Regions from separate parts of the Aminobacter sp. J44 genome, predicted to be linked through region 1. Evidence: predicted binding sites of a transcription regulator. Region 1 holds the regulator's gene; each other region holds the start of a gene.
What was found. The regulator LexA, encoded in region 1, represses DNA repair genes until DNA is damaged. The targets are predictions, from matches to a motif close to TGTTCNNNNTGTGTTCNG.
Positions count from the first base shown of each region.

Region 2: the regulator LexA is predicted to act here: its motif matches at 1,937-1,954, upstream of L610_RS20420 (cytoplasmic protein).
Region 3: the regulator LexA is predicted to act here: its motif matches at 3,416-3,433, upstream of uvrA (excinuclease ABC subunit UvrA).

Region 1 is NZ_VLJG01000023.1:125,101-130,976, forward strand. It holds gene L610_RS10890 (monovalent cation/H+ antiporter subunit A) at 1-248, opposite strand, end outside; gene L610_RS10895 (AI-2E family transporter) at 379-1,569, opposite strand; gene L610_RS10900 (SMP-30/gluconolactonase/LRE family protein) at 1,748-2,608, opposite strand; gene lexA (transcriptional repressor LexA) at 2,761-3,474, shown strand; gene L610_RS10910 (ComEC/Rec2 family competence protein) at 3,468-5,687, opposite strand.
Region 2 is NZ_VLJG01000006.1:86,940-92,815, reverse strand. It holds gene L610_RS03615 (S9 family peptidase) at 1-692, opposite strand, end outside; gene L610_RS03610 (MucR family transcriptional regulator) at 1,040-1,459, shown strand; gene L610_RS20420 (cytoplasmic protein) at 1,463-1,801, opposite strand; gene L610_RS20415 (helix-turn-helix domain-containing protein) at 2,010-2,510, shown strand; gene L610_RS03595 (DUF6456 domain-containing protein) at 2,510-3,313, shown strand; gene L610_RS03590 (SufE family protein) at 3,316-3,747, opposite strand; gene L610_RS03585 (DUF5330 domain-containing protein) at 3,805-4,146, opposite strand; gene L610_RS03580 (HAMP domain-containing sensor histidine kinase) at 4,578-5,876, shown strand, end outside.
Region 3 is NZ_VLJG01000045.1:45,136-51,011, forward strand. It holds gene L610_RS15020 (DUF72 domain-containing protein) at 1-338, opposite strand, end outside; gene uvrA (excinuclease ABC subunit UvrA) at 349-3,273, opposite strand; gene L610_RS15030 (single-stranded DNA-binding protein) at 4,101-4,610, shown strand; gene L610_RS15035 (antibiotic biosynthesis monooxygenase) at 4,759-5,091, opposite strand; gene L610_RS15040 (MarR family winged helix-turn-helix transcriptional regulator) at 5,169-5,612, shown strand; gene L610_RS15045 (lipopolysaccharide biosynthesis protein) at 5,617-5,876, opposite strand, start outside.

The DNA of each region.
Region 1 (5,876 bases):
CAGCCGAAACCGTCCATGCGCAGGGTGAAATTGACGCCTAGCTCCGGCAGCCACTGCGCCTCGCGGCGGATCACGCCGCCTTCCCTGACTGCAGGGTACAGGAAGGCCGTGATCGTAAATGCTGCAAGCGAAACCAGCCCCGACAACCAGGCCTCAGCGTTGCGCGCGTTCCGGGGAAGCAACGAAGCCGCTACGCTGCCTGCGAACGGCAGCAACACCAAAAATAGTAGCAGGTTCGCGTCAGTCATTCCGCGTGATTCGGCAAAAGGGGAGTTGGGGGACCGGATTATTTGAAAAGCCGTAGATTCAGCCGCCCAGTCAACCCCTTATGCCGAAAAATTGGGATACTGCGTCGGCTTGGCGCAACCGCGCCAAAGATCATGCCCCGCCCGAACCTGCCGCAAGGGTAGACTTGACGGACTCTTCCTCCGGCACTTCCACCGTGACGGGGGCGGGAGAAGCCTGCATTTCATGCAGCCATTCGCGCCAGATAGCTACCAGCAACGCCATCAGCACCGGCCCGATGAACAGGCCAAGGAAGCCCATGGTCTTCACGCCACCGATCAGGCCAAAGAAGGTTGGCAGGAACGGCAGCTTGATCGGCCCGCCCACGAGTTTCGGGCGCAGCGTCTTGTCGACGATGAAGAGTTCGATCGAACCCCAGGCGAACAGGCCAAGGCCGGCAAAGGGTGAACCAGACGCAACCAGATAGAGAGAGACCAGCGTGAAGCTGAGCGGCGCACCGCCGGGGATGAGGGCCATGACGCCGGTGATGACGCCAAGGGTAACCGGCGAGGGCACGCCCGCGATCCAGTAGGCCGTGCCGAGAACGATGCCCTCGCCGATCGCGATCAGCGTCATGCCCATGACGGTCGAGCTGATCGTCGCCGGGACCACGCGCGAAATGCGCTCCCAGCGCATCGGCAGGATCCGCTCGCCCAGCGTGTCCACCTGCTTCACGAAGTTCTCCCCGTCCTTGTAGACGAAGAACAGCGCGATCAGCATGAAGAGCAGCGTTAGCAGGAGGTCGAAGAGACCGGTGCCGGCAGCAAGCACGGCGCGGTAGATCGAGCCGATATTCGCGCCGCTGACGATCTGCACCAGTTCGCCCAGCGCGCCCGGATGGCCGATGTAGCGCTGCCACTGCTCGTCGAGCCACGGCCCGATGCCGCCCGGCAGGGTGATCATCCATTCAGGCGGCGGTGAGCCGGTGCGGTTTGCCTCCACCGCCCAGGTGAACCAGACGCCGACTTCCTTGATCGTGTAACTGATGGCGAGCACCACCGGCACGACGAGGAAGGTAAGGATCAGCGCAATTGCGATCGAAGCCGCTAGTGGGCGATTGTTGCCGCAACGGCGCAGCAGGTCGCTGTAGACCGGCCAGCTGGCGAAACCGATCACCAGGGCCGCCAGGACTGGTACCAGAAAGCCATGGAAGAAGTAGATGCCGGCTGCAAACACCAGCACCAGCAGCCACCGCGCCGCCGAAAGAGGCGGTACCAGCGCGATCCGCGTCGGAGTGGCGGAGCCGAGCCAACGCGGTTCCTGCGGTTCGAGTGTCTTTTTCATCGCTTTCCGTCGCCTGATCAGATGGAGGCCAATCTGCAGCGGACGCCCATCAATCTGATGTGTCGCATCCGCGTTCCGACCGGGTCAAGACTCGGCCACCAATGAATGCCCCATACCACCGCATTTTGAGCGGTTTCATGGCACCATCAATGACAAAGGCTCCGGTCTCCAGTTTCCGCTAAAGGATCACCCTTGGATCAGGCTGTCCCCTAAGCCCGGTTTCGACCGCAAAGACGGCGCCAGCGAGCGGCTGGCTCGCAAGCGCTTCTGCAGATAAACCTTCCTGCGCAGTGGTCACGAAAAGCGTGGACCAGTTCGGGCCACCGAAGGCCGGACACGTGATCTGGCTCACCGGAAGCTCGATCCTGAGATCCTCGAGTCCGTTCGGCGCATAGCGCGCGACGGAGGATTTCGCCCAACACGCCACCCAGAGGAAGCCATCCGCATCGAAGATGGCTCCATCTGGACTTGTCGCGACCTGCCGCAGGTCGAGGAAAATCGTCCGGTCGCCCGTCGGCCAGCCGTCCCGGTCCAGTGCCTGGCGCCAGATGATGCGCTCCCGGCTATCAGCAAAACAGGCGAACTTGCCATCCGGCGAAAAGCAGGTGGCGTTGGGAATATCAATACCCGTGTAGAGGGCTCGCAGTTCGCCCCGATAGTAGCGGTAGATGGTGCCTAAGCCCGGTTCCGCCCTGCGTCCCATCGTACCGATCCAGAAGCCCCCTTTCGGGTCTGCCCGACCGTCATTGGTGCGCAGATCTGGCCGATCCGGCTCGATCCGGCAGATCGTCTCCCGCGAGCCGCTTTCGATATTAAAGCGCATCAGGCCGCCAGCCCCCGCTACAAGCAGGTTGTCGTGGTCGATCCAGCCGAGGGCGGAGACCGGCACATCGAAAGTCCACTCGAAGACCTTCTCCTCCTTCCGCGACCGCAGCTTCTGGCCGACGATGTCGACCCAGAAAAGCTGCTCCCTGTCCGGATGCCACAGCGGCCCCTCGCCAAGCGCACAAAGCCGATCATCAAAGACTCTTGGTTCCACCAGCCCCTCCCCTGGAACTTCAATCGAAGCACCTTGTGCCACAACTCGTCGTCTCGTGCAGCAGGGCGCGCGCCTATTAATGATTGCGGAACACAAATGGAACATATAGTGTTTTGTTCAGGGTTTGTTTTTCTGATTCCAAGGGGCGCCCGATGCTTACGCGCAAGCAACACGAACTGCTTCTCTTCATCCATGAGCGGTTGAAGGAGACGGGCATTCCTCCTTCATTCGATGAAATGAAGGAGGCGCTGGACCTTGCGTCCAAGTCGGGCATTCACCGCCTGATCACCGCCCTTGAGGAACGCGGCTTTATCCGCCGCCTACCTAACCGGGCGCGCGCCCTCGAGGTTCTGCGCCTTCCCGACTCGATCGCGCCGGGCCTCAACTCAGCGAAAAAATTCTCGCCGAGCGTGATCCAGGGCAGCTTGGGCAAGGCGCCGGAGCCTGCGCGCGTGCAGGTTCCGAGCAATGACGATGCCGCATCCGGCATCGCCATTCCGGTGATGGGTCGCATTGCAGCGGGCGTTCCGATCAGCGCGATTCAGCTGCAGACCCATTCGATTGCCGTGCCACCGGACATGCTGCGCGGCGGCGAGCACTATGCGCTCGAAGTCAAGGGCGACTCGATGATCGAGGCCGGCATCTTCGATGGCGACACGGTGATCATCCGAAACACCTCATCGGCAACCCCAGGCGACATCGTCGTCGCCCTCGTCGATGACGAGGAAGCAACGCTCAAGCGTTTCCGCCGGAAGGGCGACTCGATTGCGCTGGAAGCTGCGAACCCGGCCTATGAGACCCGCATTTTTGGGCCGGACCGAGTGAAGGTCCAGGGCAGGCTGGTCGGCCTCATCCGTCGCTACTGAACCGTTTCCTTAGTTTCACTGTTCGCGCCGGCCGCACCTTGTGTGGCCGTCGTTCGTTCAGGCAATCCGCGCGCAGCCCGCGAGAAGCGGCGATGATCATGCCACGGCCGGTATGGCATGCTGATGGCGTGCCGGATTTGCGCCCGACCTTGCGCGTCAAATCGAACTTCGGCTGCACCGTATAACGCCAGATCGCGCGTGGTGAGCGTCAACGTGCCTGAGCCCGCGCAGGGATCGCTCGATGTAGCATCGGCGAGCACGAGCAGCGCCGCCAGCCCGCACGCATCACGTGCCGCGTCCTCATCTGCCGTGTAGACAATCGTGTTTCCGTTTTCATGGCGGGCGGTGCAGGTCTTTCCTGAACAGATGAAGCCGTGTTCGAGCGAGTTGTCTTCGGCTTGCGGCCGCACTACCGTGGTTGCCCGCATCGCGCGCTGCCAATTTTCAAGCGCAAAGCCGCGCGGTCGCGACTGGTTGACGGCAACAGCCCCGTCCGACAGGCGCATCGCAACGAGCCTGCCGTCCTCGGCGATCAGGACGTCCGGTCGGGCGTCAACAAGAACAAGTACTGTCAGGCCTGCGGCGATCGGCGCTGCTGCCAGCCAGCGCAGGGACGTCTGCGACATCGTCAGGATTGCGAGGCCAGCGGCCAACAAGAGGACAGAAGCGCCGGGAATTGCACCGGTAGAGTCGTAGAACGAACGCTCCGCGAGCCACTGCGCGACCGTGATAACCGCCGCGATCCCCTCGCCCATCGCAAGCAGCGGGAGGGCGTCAAGCCCGAGCGGCATCAGGATCGACGCGGCAACCGCCATCGGCATCACCACCACCGACACGATCGGCATCGCCGCAAGATTGGCGAACAGGCCGAGTGGCGAAACTTGCTGAAAATGCCACGCGCTAAAAAGGGCCGTCGCACCCCCGGCGATGATCGATGTCGCGGCGAGGGCGATGGCAGCGGCGAAGGAGTACCGTACAATTCGTCCCGGAAAGGACGGCGTACTGCGCCGGCGTCGCGGCTCCTGTCCAGCGCGGTAGCTAGTCCAGGCAGCGTAAGACGCGACGAGTGCGGCGGTTGCTGCGAAAGACATCTGGAAGGAAGGTCCTGCCACCTCATGCGGCGAGATCAGCAAGATGATGATCGCCGAGATGGCGAGATTGCGCATGGTGAGCGCCGCGCGGTCGAACACGATCGCCAGCAGCATGACCGCAAGCATGATGAAGCTGCGCTGCGCCGCGACATCCGCCCCGGAGATGAGCAGGTAGAAGGCGGCGGCTAGCAGAGCGATCACCGCCGCATATTTCTTCACCGGCCGCCGCATCGCGAAATTGGGAGCGAGCGCGAAGACGCTGCGCAGTGCGACCATCAGCGTGCCGCCGACAAGGGCCATGTGCAGGCCGGAGATTGAAATGACGTGGTAGAGGCCAGTGATGCGCAGCGCCTCGTTGATCTGCTCCGGAATGCCGGCGCGGATGCCGGTGATCAGAGCGGCTGCAATGGCTCCTTCCGGACCGCCAATCGTCTCGGTGATCCGCGCGGCCATCTTCTGGCGTAGGGTTTGGACCCACGCCATTCCGCGCATCCAGAGGGCCGGCTCGGGCCTCTCGCCCTCCACAATCTCGGGAGCGCCCATGAAGAAGCCGATTGCACCGATGCCCGAAAAGTAACTCTGAAACGAGAAGTCATAGCTGTACGGCCGTACCGGACCCGAGGGCGAGATAAGCCTGACGACGCTTTCGATGACCTCTCCTATTCCGGCATTTTCCGGCATCGAACTCGCAGTGACACGTACGATGTCCGGCGCATAGCGCAGCACGGGCCGCCGGGTGTCGAGGACCCGAAGCGTCAGTCTCACCCGCCCGGAAGCCTGTTGCTCGATCAACTCCACGCGGCCGGTCAGCCTTGTGGTTACCTCCGAGCCGAGGATGCGCGTGCCTGCTGTAAGCGTTTCAATCTTGGCGCTCACAGCACCGCTGGCAACGAGCAGCCCTGACATGGCCAGCAGACGCCAGGCGAAGTGTGTGCGCAGCCACCAACAGAGACTCAGGAGGCCGAAGACGAGCGCAGTGAGCGGAAGAAGGGTGGGCTCGTGCGGCAGGGCGAAATAGGTGAGCGCCCCGGCACCAATAAAGACCGGAATACAAAGAAACGGCGTCCCGCGATCAATTTCAGCTTCAAACGCCGCGCGCGCTTCTTGTGATATCCGTCCAATCGCGGGCCTTTCCGAGGCGCGTGCGCCAGCTTATCCGGCCTCTTCTGCCGAAAATTTGGCTCCGGGCACCATCGGTTCGCGCGAGATCGGTCCCGCCGAAGAACAGGCGGCGCTCGTCAATTTCCGCATGCTCCTCCCCGCCCATGCCGCGTTTCCCAGCCCCGTAGGCGCTTGCACGATGAGGTCGCT
Region 2 (5,876 bases), on a different contig from region 1:
AGCCGGTCGCTGACGACGTCATCGCCGAGACGGTGGTAAAAGATCTGCGAGGGGCGGTGGTTCTCGTCGAGGCGCGTATAGAAGAAGCCGCCGTTCGACTGGTCCCATTCGCCGGAGCCGCCGGTGTTGCTGATCGCGTCCGGCAGGTCGGTGCCGCTGTCGAGGTCACGGACCTTCAGCGTGTAGAACTCGGATCCCTTGTCATCATAGCCCCACAAAAGGCGCTTGTGGTCGCCGGAGTGGTCAACGCCGCCGATGCGGAAATAGGCAAGGTCCTTTGCCTCGGCATCACCATCGAGCAGGATCTGCTGGTCGCCGCCGTCACGCGGAATGCGGAAGTACCTCGGATGTTCGCCACCGGTGACGAAGGACGTACCATAGGCGTAGGGGCCATCCCTCATTGGTACGCTTGAATCATCTTCCTTGATGCGGCCCCTCATCTCCTCGAAGAGGGTCTTACGCAGTTCAGCTGTGTCGGCCATCAACAATTGCTGGTAGGCGTTCTCAGCATCAAGGTGAGCGCGGATCTCGGGATCCAGCTTATCCGGCGCAAGAAACACTTCCTGCCAATTATCCGCTCGAAGCCACGCGTAGTCGTCCTGCCGCGAAATTCCGTGTGCGGTGTGGACGAACTTCTTGCGGTGCGGCAAAGGTGCATCTTTTCGGAGAAAGTTGGATGATCTAATGGACATAGCGGCTTCCTAGAATTGTCAGGTTAGCGAATATCCTCTGATCCAATCGCTGCACAAGGACGAAAAATCGTCAATTGCAGCATTTGCGGGCAAATGTCAGAGTTATCGGCCAGTGGTCTAAATCGCCCGTCGACCAAATGCCGCAACTAGTGGCCCGTCCCAATACTGGTTTTCCACTTGGTTCACGGAAAAAATCGCAAGTTTTGAATTGACTTACTCTTCGTAGAGTACCATTTATGCCGTGACGATGCGAATCGGAAGGTGTGGCCAACGCACCCGCTGCAGCGTCTTCCTCCGGGCACCAGATCGCCCGCGGAAATGACTAACATTCCAATATTGGGGCCAAAATGGATACGAACGAGACTGTCGCCAGAAATGGCGAAATGCTCATTGAGCTCACCGCGGATGTTGTTTCCGCTTACGTCAGCAACAATCCGGTTCCGGTCGGTGAGCTGCCAAACCTCATCGCAGACGTGTACGCTGCACTTGGCCGGGTAGAAGGCGCCGTTGAACAGGCTCCTACCGACAAGCAGAAGCCTGCGGTTAACCCGAAGAAGTCGATCCACGACGACTACCTGATCTGTCTCGAGGACGGCAAGAAGTTCAAGTCGCTGAAGCGTCACCTGATGACTCACTACGGCATGACGCCCGACCAGTACCGCGAGAAGTGGGGCCTCGACCCCAACTACCCGATGGTCGCGCCGAACTACGCGCGAGCGCGTTCGGACCTGGCGAAGAAGATGGGTCTCGGCCGCAAGGCAAAGTAAGAATTATCCAGTCACGCTGGAGCCCAAAGGGCAGCGGTCGAAAGATCGCTGCCCTTTTTGCTTTATGCCCGCCCGCGCGCGGAACAGGTCGAGCGCCTGCTTGAGCGAGATGTGGCGGTTGAGGTCGTAGCTCCAGTGCCGGCGCATACCGCGCAATCGCTCGCGCTCAAGCAGACGCTGCAGGCGCAGGATGATCCGCTCCTGCTCCGCGCCATCCGCTTCCAGAGCTTTTTCCATGTCCATGCCAGCGCAGAGCTGCAGCGCCATCAACTGTCGGGCGTGGTCGTGTTCGCCTGACCTGCGCTGCCGGAAAGCGCGGATCTCGTCCTGCAAAGTGTTCATCAGAATGCCTCGTCGGTTATCTGATGGGGACTCTGGGGGGGCCTGGAAGCGAGTGGATAAGTTCCGGCAGTGTGGCGAGGGTTCGGAGGAAAAAGCGAAATGAATTCCAGCAAGAGTTCGTTTCATTAAGCTATTTGTTCTCGATTTGTTCACACTCTCCCGTTGATCGAATATAAGAAAGCATTCCTATTTCAACGGGGTGCTCAACGTGCGATCGACGACCGCGAAGCAGGCGAGACAGTCAGAGAGGGAATACTGCGAAAGCTGCCAGCAGCCGGTGCTGTTGGGTGGCAACCCGGAAGCAGCAGAAGGCCGCAGCCGCAGGAACCCCGTGCGGGATGCCAGGACAACGGGGCTCGCCAAGCTGCCGCGGTCAGAGCGCGTCATTTCTATCTGCGATGCGGTGATCGACATCACATCGGCGCTGTTCAGCGTCAGCAGCAAGGATCTGCGCAATCCGCGGCGGTCGACCGCCGACATCGCTCGCGTCACGCAGATCGCGATGTACGTGGCGCATGTTACGCTAGCGCTCAGCATGCGCGACGTCGGCCACGGCTTTGGGCGCGACCGGACGACGGTTCTGTATGCCTGCCACCAGATCGAGGACATGCGCGACGACCTTGAGTTCGACCGCATTGTCTCCATTACCGAACGCGTGATCGCGGCCGCCTTTGGCCTCACGGAAGGACGCGGCAACGAGGTTATCTGATGATCGATGAAAAGCGGCAGAGGAGGCTCTTGGCCTTCCTCGCAAAGGGAAGCGCGCGCCTGCAATCAGCGGCAACGAAGGGCAGGGTGCTGCTCGACGGCGGCGACAGGGGCGTCATCGGCGAGGAGGCGGACGTGCTCGCGAGCCTTGCCCGCGCAGAACTTCTTACCATGACCGGCGAGGCCGTCGCGCTGACCGAGGTGGGCAGAAAGGCGGCCAAGCGGGCGGAAGCGCCGGCGGATGCGCACGCTACCCAGCATCAAGAGCGAGAAGTTGCGAGCGTGGTGAGGGCCTCGGGCGCCGAGCGGGTGATCGTCAACCAGAACGAAAGTCCACTCGACCTGCTCTGGCGCAGGCGCGACCGCAACGGTAGGCGGTTTCTCGACGAGCGCGAGTATCGGGCGGGAGAACGGCTGCGGAAAGATTATACCTACGGGCGGATCATACCACGACTCGGCATCAACTGGGGCTCGCTGGGAGGTGCCTCCGGAGCTTCAGGCCAGTGGCGGAACGGCGGCGAGGACCTGTCGATGAGGGCGCTGGCCGCGCGGCAGCGGGTTGAAAAGGCGATCGAAGCGGTAGGGCCTGAACTCGCCGGCGTCCTGATCGACGTGTGTTGTTTCCTGAAAGGTCTGGAAACCGTCGAGGCCGAACGCGGCTGGCCGGTGCGCTCGGCGAAGGTGGTGCTGAAGTCGGCATTGTCGGCGTTGGCACGGCACTACGAACCGGAAACGCGGGCAAGCCGCGAGGCAAGGCCGATCCTGCATTGGGGAGCAGCGGACTACCGCCCGGCCATCAGATGAGATCAGGCGGCGGAAGCGGCGAGTGCCTTTTCCGCCTCGGCACGGATACGGCGGATCATCGAGCGAAGGCCGTTGGCACGCTGCGGCGTCAGATGCTCGTCGAGGCCGAGCGCACGCAGCGTCTCTTCGGCGTCGATCTCGAGAATCCTGGAGGCTTTCTGGCCGGAGTAGAGGGCAAGGACGATTGCCACGAGGCCGCGAACGATGTGGGCGTCTGAATCGCCACGGAAGGTGAGCTCCGGATCGGCTCCTGTTCCGCGCGTGGTGTAAAGCCACACCTGGCTGACACAGCCCGGAACCTTGTGGGCGTCGTCGCGTGCCTCTTCCGGGTAGGGCTCGAGATCTCCACCCAGCTCGATCACGTAACGGTAGCGTTCCTCCCAGTCGTCAAGGAAGGAAAAGTCTTCGCGGATGGAGTCAATAGTCGTGGTCATGACCGCGATATAGTGCGTGGATGCGCGGCCGTCACCCGAAAAGCGCGGATCTGCAGATTACTCGGCCGCCTCGGCTTCTTCCGGCTGCGGCTGTGCCGGCACGGAACCGGTGACGATCTCGACCTCCTGAGCGTCCTTGCCGAAGTGCTCGTCGAGCGTCGTGTAGGCGATGCGGGCGGTTTCGCGGGCGCGGATGCCGATCGTCTGCATGGCAGCGCGGCCAACCTCGCAGACATCCGGGCGGCGTTCGCACAGACTCGACATGTCATCCACCAGCGCGCGGGCGGCCAGGAAGGCCTCGACTGCACCGATCGTCGGCTCGTCGTCGGAATTCGTGCCGAACGGGATGAGCAGCAGGACGATGGAAAGCCAGAAAGCGGACTTGATCAGGAAACCCATGTTGCACCCTCGACTGTCTGGCGGACGCGGTGCTCCGCCTGTCATGGGCTCATAATGCAGGGCAACCTGAAATGCCCGCTTGAGATGACGAGTGACATTTGCGGCAAAGTTGACTCAAATTTTATGTATCGGGCCCGAAGGCGCGTTTTCAGGCGTTTCGAGCCTCGCTTTCGGCCCGCCGCGGCCTGTCCCAACAAATTGAGATAACTTGTAATTTTCGTCCGAAAGGCGCGGAAGCGCCATGACTAGCGGCTGCGGACTAGCAACTTACCCTCTGTTTACCATGCGGCAAATTCCTCGCCGCTAATGGCTTCCCGAGGGCATTTCGGGCCCCGGTTCGGCCTCGCGTTTATTCATTCCTTAAACCGCAGATGCGAGGTTCCGGACAAAGAGTTCGATCCGCAAAGCGGACGTTGTACGGGTGCGTTGAGTTGAGTTCAGAAGCAACCAGATCAGGTCGCTGGTTCGAGGGGCTGCAGGCAGGCTGCGAACGCCTGCTTCATCCCTCGGCGACTGACGAGAAGAAGGCAGAACACTGCCGTCTTCTCGCTGTTCTGCTGGCTGGACCCTTCGTTGCTGCTCCGCTGATCGCGCAGGCAGCCGCATCTGCTTTCGGGCTTCTCACTGCTGTTTCCGCACTTTGTGTTGCCGTGGGCCTCACCTGGCTTTGCGCGCTGCTTCTTTCGACGCGTGGTCGCGCGCGGGAGGCAGGCGTCGCGGCGCTGGTTCTCGCAACGGTCGCGCTTTCGCTCGCAGTCGGTTTCGCCGGCGGTCTCGGTACCCCGGCCGCGATGCTACTGGCTGCACTTCCGATCGAGACGTATTGGATTACCCGCTCGCGTAAGGCAGGCTATTTCGGTCTGGCCGCTGCCGCGGTGGCAGTCTGCAGTGCGGCGATCGTCGCGCCTGAGGCAGCCTGGACCGCAGGGCAGGGCTGGCTGTGGCTGTCGCCGGTGCTCTATGCCGCGACACTCGCGCTACGTGCGCTGAATGGTGCTGATGCCGGCAACGTCGTCAGGGTCGCACCGGACCTGCTGCCGGAAGAATGCTTCAATGCGGCGATCATCCGTGTTGGCCGCAATGGCGAGGCGGTGAACGCGTCCGCGCAGGCGGCCGAGCTGCTTGGGCTCGATCCGTCGCTGCTGCTCGGCACTGGCCTGTTCGACCGCATCCATGTCGCCGACCGGGTCGCCTTCATGTGCGCGCTGGCTTCCACACGCGACACGGGCAAGGCAAGCCATTGCACCGCGCGCATCCGCATGCCGTCTGCCGGCGGCGGTGCATACTACCGCCCGTTCGAGATTGAGATCGTGCGGACGCATGAAGACGCTGAAACGGTGAGCGTGCTGATTCGCGATGGCGGTGAGTATGGCGCGCTGCGCGAAGAACTGACCGAGGCTCGCGAGAAGGCGGGCCAGATCGAAGTTGCCAAGAGCCGGTTCCTGGCTGCCGTCAGCCACGAGCTGCGCACGCCGCTCAACGCCATCATCGGCTTCTCCGACATGCTGCTGCACCCGGCGATCTCGGGCCCGCTGTCCGACAAGCAGTCGGAGCAGGTGTCGCTGATCCGAGAGGCAGGCAATCATCTGCTTTCCGTGGTCAATGCGATCCTCGACGTGTCGAAGATCGAGTCGGGCTCCTACGAGATCGTCGTTGAACCGTTCGAACTGCGTCCGACCGCGGAGCTGTGCTGCGCCATGCTGAACCCGCAGGCGCAGGACAAGGGCGTC
Region 3 (5,876 bases), on a different contig from region 1:
CAGAGGATCGGCCCAAGCTTGTCGCCCAGCTCGCTGATCCCCGAGCTGAGGAACTTTGCGACGGACTCTCCCGCTTCGGCCAGCACTCTGCGGTTTGTCGAATAGCGGATCGCCTTGATTGAGAAGACGAAGCCGTCGGGCGTCTCGGCGGCCCACTTCGCGTAGGTCGCCGGCTTGAAGGTCGAGTAGTAGGTGCCGTTGACTTCGATGGTCCGCACCTGCTGGGCGGCATATTCCAGCTGCCGGGATTTCGGAAGCTTGTCAGGATAGAAGGATTCGTCCCAGGGCTCGAAGGTCCAGCCGCCCATGCCGGCACGAATCTCTCCCGACTTCGCCATTCCGTTCTCCCTATTCGGCCGCTTCCGGCCGCTTGATGCCCGGTCGCCGCTCCAGCAGCTCCTTCAGGAACTGGCCGGTGTAGCTGCGCGGCTCGGCGACGACGTCCTCCGGCGTGCCGGCTGCTACCAGCTCGCCGCCGCCGTCGCCACCGTCAGGACCAAGGTCGAGCAGCCAGTCGGCGGTCTTGATGACCTCAAGGTTGTGCTCGATGACGACCACGGTGTTGCCCTGGTCGACCAGCTCCTGCAGCAGCTCGAGCAGCTTCGCGACGTCGTGGAAGTGAAGGCCCGTCGTCGGTTCGTCGAGGATGTAGAGCGTCTTGCCGGTCGCCTTGCGGGACAGTTCCTTGGCGAGCTTGATGCGCTGCGCCTCGCCGCCTGACAGCGTCGTCGCCTGCTGGCCGATGCGGATGTAGCCGAGGCCCACCTTGTGCAGCGTCGCCAGCTTGTCGCGCACCGCCGGAACTGCCGAGAAGAACTCAACGCCTTCCTCCACGGTCATGTCGAGCACGTCGGCGATCGACTTGCCCTTGAACTGCACCTCGAGCGTCTCGCGGTTGTAGCGCTTGCCGTGGCAGACGTCGCAGGTCACGTACACGTCCGGCAGGAAGTGCATCTCGATCTTGATGACGCCGTCGCCCTGGCAGGCTTCACAGCGGCCGCCTTTGACGTTGAACGAGAAGCGGCCCGCCTGGTAGCCACGCGCCTTGGCCTCCGGCAGTCCCGCGAACCAGTCGCGGATGTGGGTAAAGGCGCCGGTATAGGTTGCCGGGTTCGAGCGCGGCGTACGACCGATCGGCGACTGGTCGATGTCGATGACCTTGTCGATGAATTCGAGACCCTCGATCCGGTCGTGGTCGGCGGGGTGCTCGCGCGATCCCATGATGCGGCGCGATGCCGCCTTGAACAGCGTCTCGATCAGGAAGGTCGACTTGCCGCCGCCGGACACGCCGGTCACGGCCGTGAATGTACCGAGCGGAATTTCCGCCGTCACGTTCTTCAGGTTGTTGCCACGGGCGCCGACGACGCGGATGTACTTGCCCTTCTTGGGCTTGCGGCGTTCGCCCGGCACGGCAATTCCCATTTCGCCCGACAGGTACTTGCCGGTGAGCGAGTTCGGGTTGGCCATGATCTCGGAGGGGGTGCCCTGCGCCACCACCTGGCCGCCATGGACGCCGGCAGCCGGACCGATGTCGACCACGTAGTCGGCGTGCAGGATCGCGTCCTCGTCGTGTTCGACGACGATGACGGTGTTGCCAAGGTCGCGCAGGTGCTTCAGCGTGTCGAGCAGCCGCGCGTTGTCGCGCTGGTGCAGGCCGATCGACGGCTCGTCCAGCACGTAGAGCACGCCGGTGAGGCCCGAACCGATCTGCGAGGCGAGGCGGATGCGCTGGCTCTCGCCGCCCGACAGTGTGCCCGAGTTGCGCGACAGCGTGAGGTAGTCGAGGCCTACGTCGTTCAGGAAGCGCAGGCGCTCGCGGATCTCCTTGAGAACGCGCACCGCGATCTCATTCTGCTTGTCGGACAAGAGGCCGGGCAGCCCACGGAACCACTCGTCCGCCTTGCGGATCGACATTTCAGTGACCTGGCCGATGTGCAGCCCACCAATCTTGACCGCCAGCGCCTCCGGCTTCAGGCGATAGCCGTTGCAGGCAGGGCAGGGCGTCGCCGACATGTAGCGCTCGATCTCCTCGCGCATCCAGGCGGAGTCGGTCTCCTTCCAGCGGCGGTCGAGATTGGTGACGACGCCCTCGAAGGTCTTCGTCGTCTTGTAGGCGCGGGTGCCGTCGTCGTACGAGAACTCGATCTTGCGGTCGCCGGTGCCATGCAGGATGGCGTGCTTGGCTTCCTCGCTCAGATCGCGCCAGCGGTCGCCGACCTTGAAGCCGTAGGCCTTGCCGAGCGCTTCCAGCGTCTGCAGGTAATAGGGCGAAGAGGACTTCGCCCACGGGGCGATCGCGCCCTCGCGCAGCGAGACGTGCTCTTCGGGAACGACGAGGTTCGGGTCGATGGCGCGCTGCGAACCGAGGCCGTCACAGGCAGGGCAGGCGCCAAACGGGTTATTAAACGAGAACAGGCGCGGCTCGATCTCCGGGATCGTGAAACCCGAAACCGGGCAGGCGAACTTTTCGGAGAACAGGATGCGCTCGTGCGTGTCGTTCTTCGACTTGTTCACGCCGTCGGCGCTGGTCTGGTCAGCCGGCAGCGGCTTGTCCGCGAACTCGGCGATGGCGAGGCCATCCGCGAGCCGCAGCGCGGTTTCCAGCGAGTCCGCAAGGCGCGAAGCGATGTCGCTGCGCACCACAAGGCGGTCGACCACCACGTCGATGTCATGCTTGTACTTCTTGTCGAGCGCGGGAACATCAGCGATCTCGTAATAGGTGCCGTCGACCTTGACGCGCTGAAAGCCCTTCTTCTGCAGCTCGGCGAATTCCTTGCGGTATTCGCCCTTGCGGCCGCGCACGATCGGCGCGCTGATATAGAGGCGCGTGCCTTCCTCGAGCTCAAGGATGCGGTCGACCATCTGGCTGACCGTCTGGCTCTCGATCGGCAGGCCGGTGACCGGCGAGTAGGGCACGCCCGCACGCGCAAACAACAGGCGCATGTAGTCGTAGATCTCGGTGACGGTGCCGACCGTCGAACGCGGGTTCTTCGACGTCGTCTTCTGCTCGATGGAGATTGCCGGCGACAGGCCGTCGATCTGGTCGACGTCCGGCTTCTGCATCATCTCGAGGAACTGGCGCGCATAGGCCGAGAGGCTCTCGACATAGCGGCGCTGGCCTTCCGCGTAGATCGTGTCGAAGGCGAGCGACGACTTGCCGGAGCCCGATAGTCCCGTCATCACGATCAGGCTGTCACGCGGCAGGTCCAGATCGATGTTCTTGAGGTTGTGCTCGCGCGCGCCGTGGATGGAAATGAATTTATGGTCAGCCATGAGCCGTCCGTCGCCCTGCCAGGTGGTTGAGGCCGGCATCGGACCGGCCGAACCTATATGGTACTTGTGATGCTCCCCGTCGAGCCTGACCGAGGTAGGCGGATAGAGCTTCTCGCGCGTTCCAGCCCGAAGCGCAAGAAAAAAGAACAGAGAGCGAACGACTTCCTGACAGTGTTATGGCAGGAGCCCGCCCGGAGGAACAGTCGGGGATCACGAATTGTTTCGCTCGACCCTTTGCGGGTTGACCTTGCGACACGGCATCTTAGACTCACACCTGTTGGATGAGCTCGCGGAGCTACCGCTCGCAGAAACCTCGGAGGCGCGAGGTATGCGGCTCAGCTTGAAGCCACCAACACAGGATGAAACCTAGCACGGAGGGAGGCATGACCCCGCCTGACCAACGTTATAGGCTTCGCCCCGTAGCGAAGCCACAGTAGTCCAAACCCTGGATTTGTGGCGCTGGCCCGCTTGAACCAGCGGAGTTGGCTACTGCTTCACCCACAATTTGGCTCATAGTCGGATCTTCGGGCAGCGGCCCGAGACGCATCCGAATTAATTCCGGCAGTTCCGTGCCGGTACAGGGAACAGAGGTTCCTATGGCCCCGTCTGGATCTTGAGTGATCGGCGGGGCCCTATCTTTTGCTGGCGAGTGTGGGAGTTCGCAGCACCATGGTTGCTGCCAGGTCAATGATCTGGTAAAGAACAAAGAGCGAACAATATAACTGTGGACGAGATGCGCCGGCCCCGAAGCGGGCGGCGCACCGCCGGCCCACTTGTTCTAAGGTGCAGAACATTTCTTTGGTTTCGGACGAGCGCAGGAGAGAGTCATGGCCGGCAGTGTGAATAAGGTCATTCTGGTAGGAAATCTGGGCGCCGATCCCGAAATCCGGCGCCTGAATTCGGGTGATCCGGTCGTCAATCTCCGCATCGCAACCTCGGAGACCTGGCGCGACAAGATGTCGGGCGAGCGCCGCGAAAAGACCGAGTGGCACAATGTCGTGATCTTCAACGACAACCTTGCCAAGGTCGCGGAGCAGTATCTTAAGAAGGGCATGAAGGTTTACGTGGAGGGCTCGCTGCAGACCCGCAAGTGGACCGACCAGCAGGGCCAAGACCGGTACACGACCGAGGTTGTGCTGCAGAAATTCCGCGGCGAGCTGCAGATGCTCGACAGCCGCGGCGAGGGCGGCGGCCAGGTCGGCTATGACCGTGGCGGCCAGGGCAGCAGCCGTGGTGGTGACTTCGGCTACTCCGGCGCCGGCGATGATCGCGGCGGCTCGGGCGGCGGCGGCGGTGGCGGCTACTCGCGCGACCTCGACGACGAGATTCCGTTCTAAGAACGTCTCAGGCTTCTGAAAGAGGGCTGCGCCTGCAGCCACGAAAGCCCTGCCGATCATCCGGCGGGGCTTTTTGCATTGGAATGGCATTTTCGCGGCAGTCGAAGTCAGCGTTACCGGTGCGTAGGCCAGAGGTAACGGTCCCGGCTTACGCCACCACAGCTCCACCGCTGCGATAGACGGCGATGTCAGCCATGACCCCCAGCTCCTTTATGAAGGCCTGCGGGTCGAAGCCTTCGGCAGTCTGGCGGGCGAGGGCGGCCTGACGCGCCGCTTTATAGGCGGCCTCGTCACGCCACTGTACGAAGGTGACGACGTTGAACTGCCCCGGTCCATCGAACTGTTCGAGGATCAGGTTCCGCTCGCAGCCATCGGCTTGGTCCAGCGCGTCATGGGTCTTCTTCACCCGCTCGAGAAAGCGGTCGAGCGACTGCGGCGGGACGATGAACTTGTCGACGCGATAAAGGGGGGAGGCAGACATGGCGTTCTCCTTCAACCGACCGCTTGATTAAATCAGATTGACAACATATTGTCAAAAAGGAAGCGGGAGAACACGTCGTGTCAGCTACCTCCGAAGACCTTGGCCAGCTGGTGCTGGAAGTCTTTCGCCTCAACGGCAGCCTGCTCGCCGCCGGCGACGAGGTGGTTGGTGCGTTTGGGCTGACGAGTGCGCGCTGGCAGATCCTCGGCGCAGTGATGCGAAAGTCGGAGGGCCAGACCGTCGCCCAGATCGCCCGCGAGGCTGGCGTCACGCGTCAGGCAGTCCAGCGCATCGCGAACGCGCTAGCCGGCGAGGGGCTGCTGGTCACGGTTGATAACCCGCGCGACAGGCGCGCACCGCTGCTTGAGGTCACCGATAGGGGGCGTGATATCTACCGTCAGGCAGATGGCGCGCGCCGCAAGTGGCTGGGGGCAATCGCCGGAGACGTTGCAGCAGAGGATCTCGCTGCTGCAGTTAGTCTGCTGCGGCGATTGAGAGGTTCTCTCGAAGCCGCGGGCTGAGGAACTACCGGTCGGCGACGACCGCTGCCGGTCTTATCCGGTCGAGCACCTTCTGCAGCAGGCGCTTTCCCTCGGTCAAGGCGGCCGGGAACAGGAAGTAAACACTCGCCAGCCAGCACAGGCTGATCGCGCAGCCCGCAATCACGAGCCTGACCAGCGGCGCATGATCGGCAGCCGCGTCGAAGGCGATGTACCCCGCGACTCCGGTTGCTCCCGCGAGCAGGATGACCCGCGAAAACTGTCCGGCCAGTTGGCCGAGCGTGA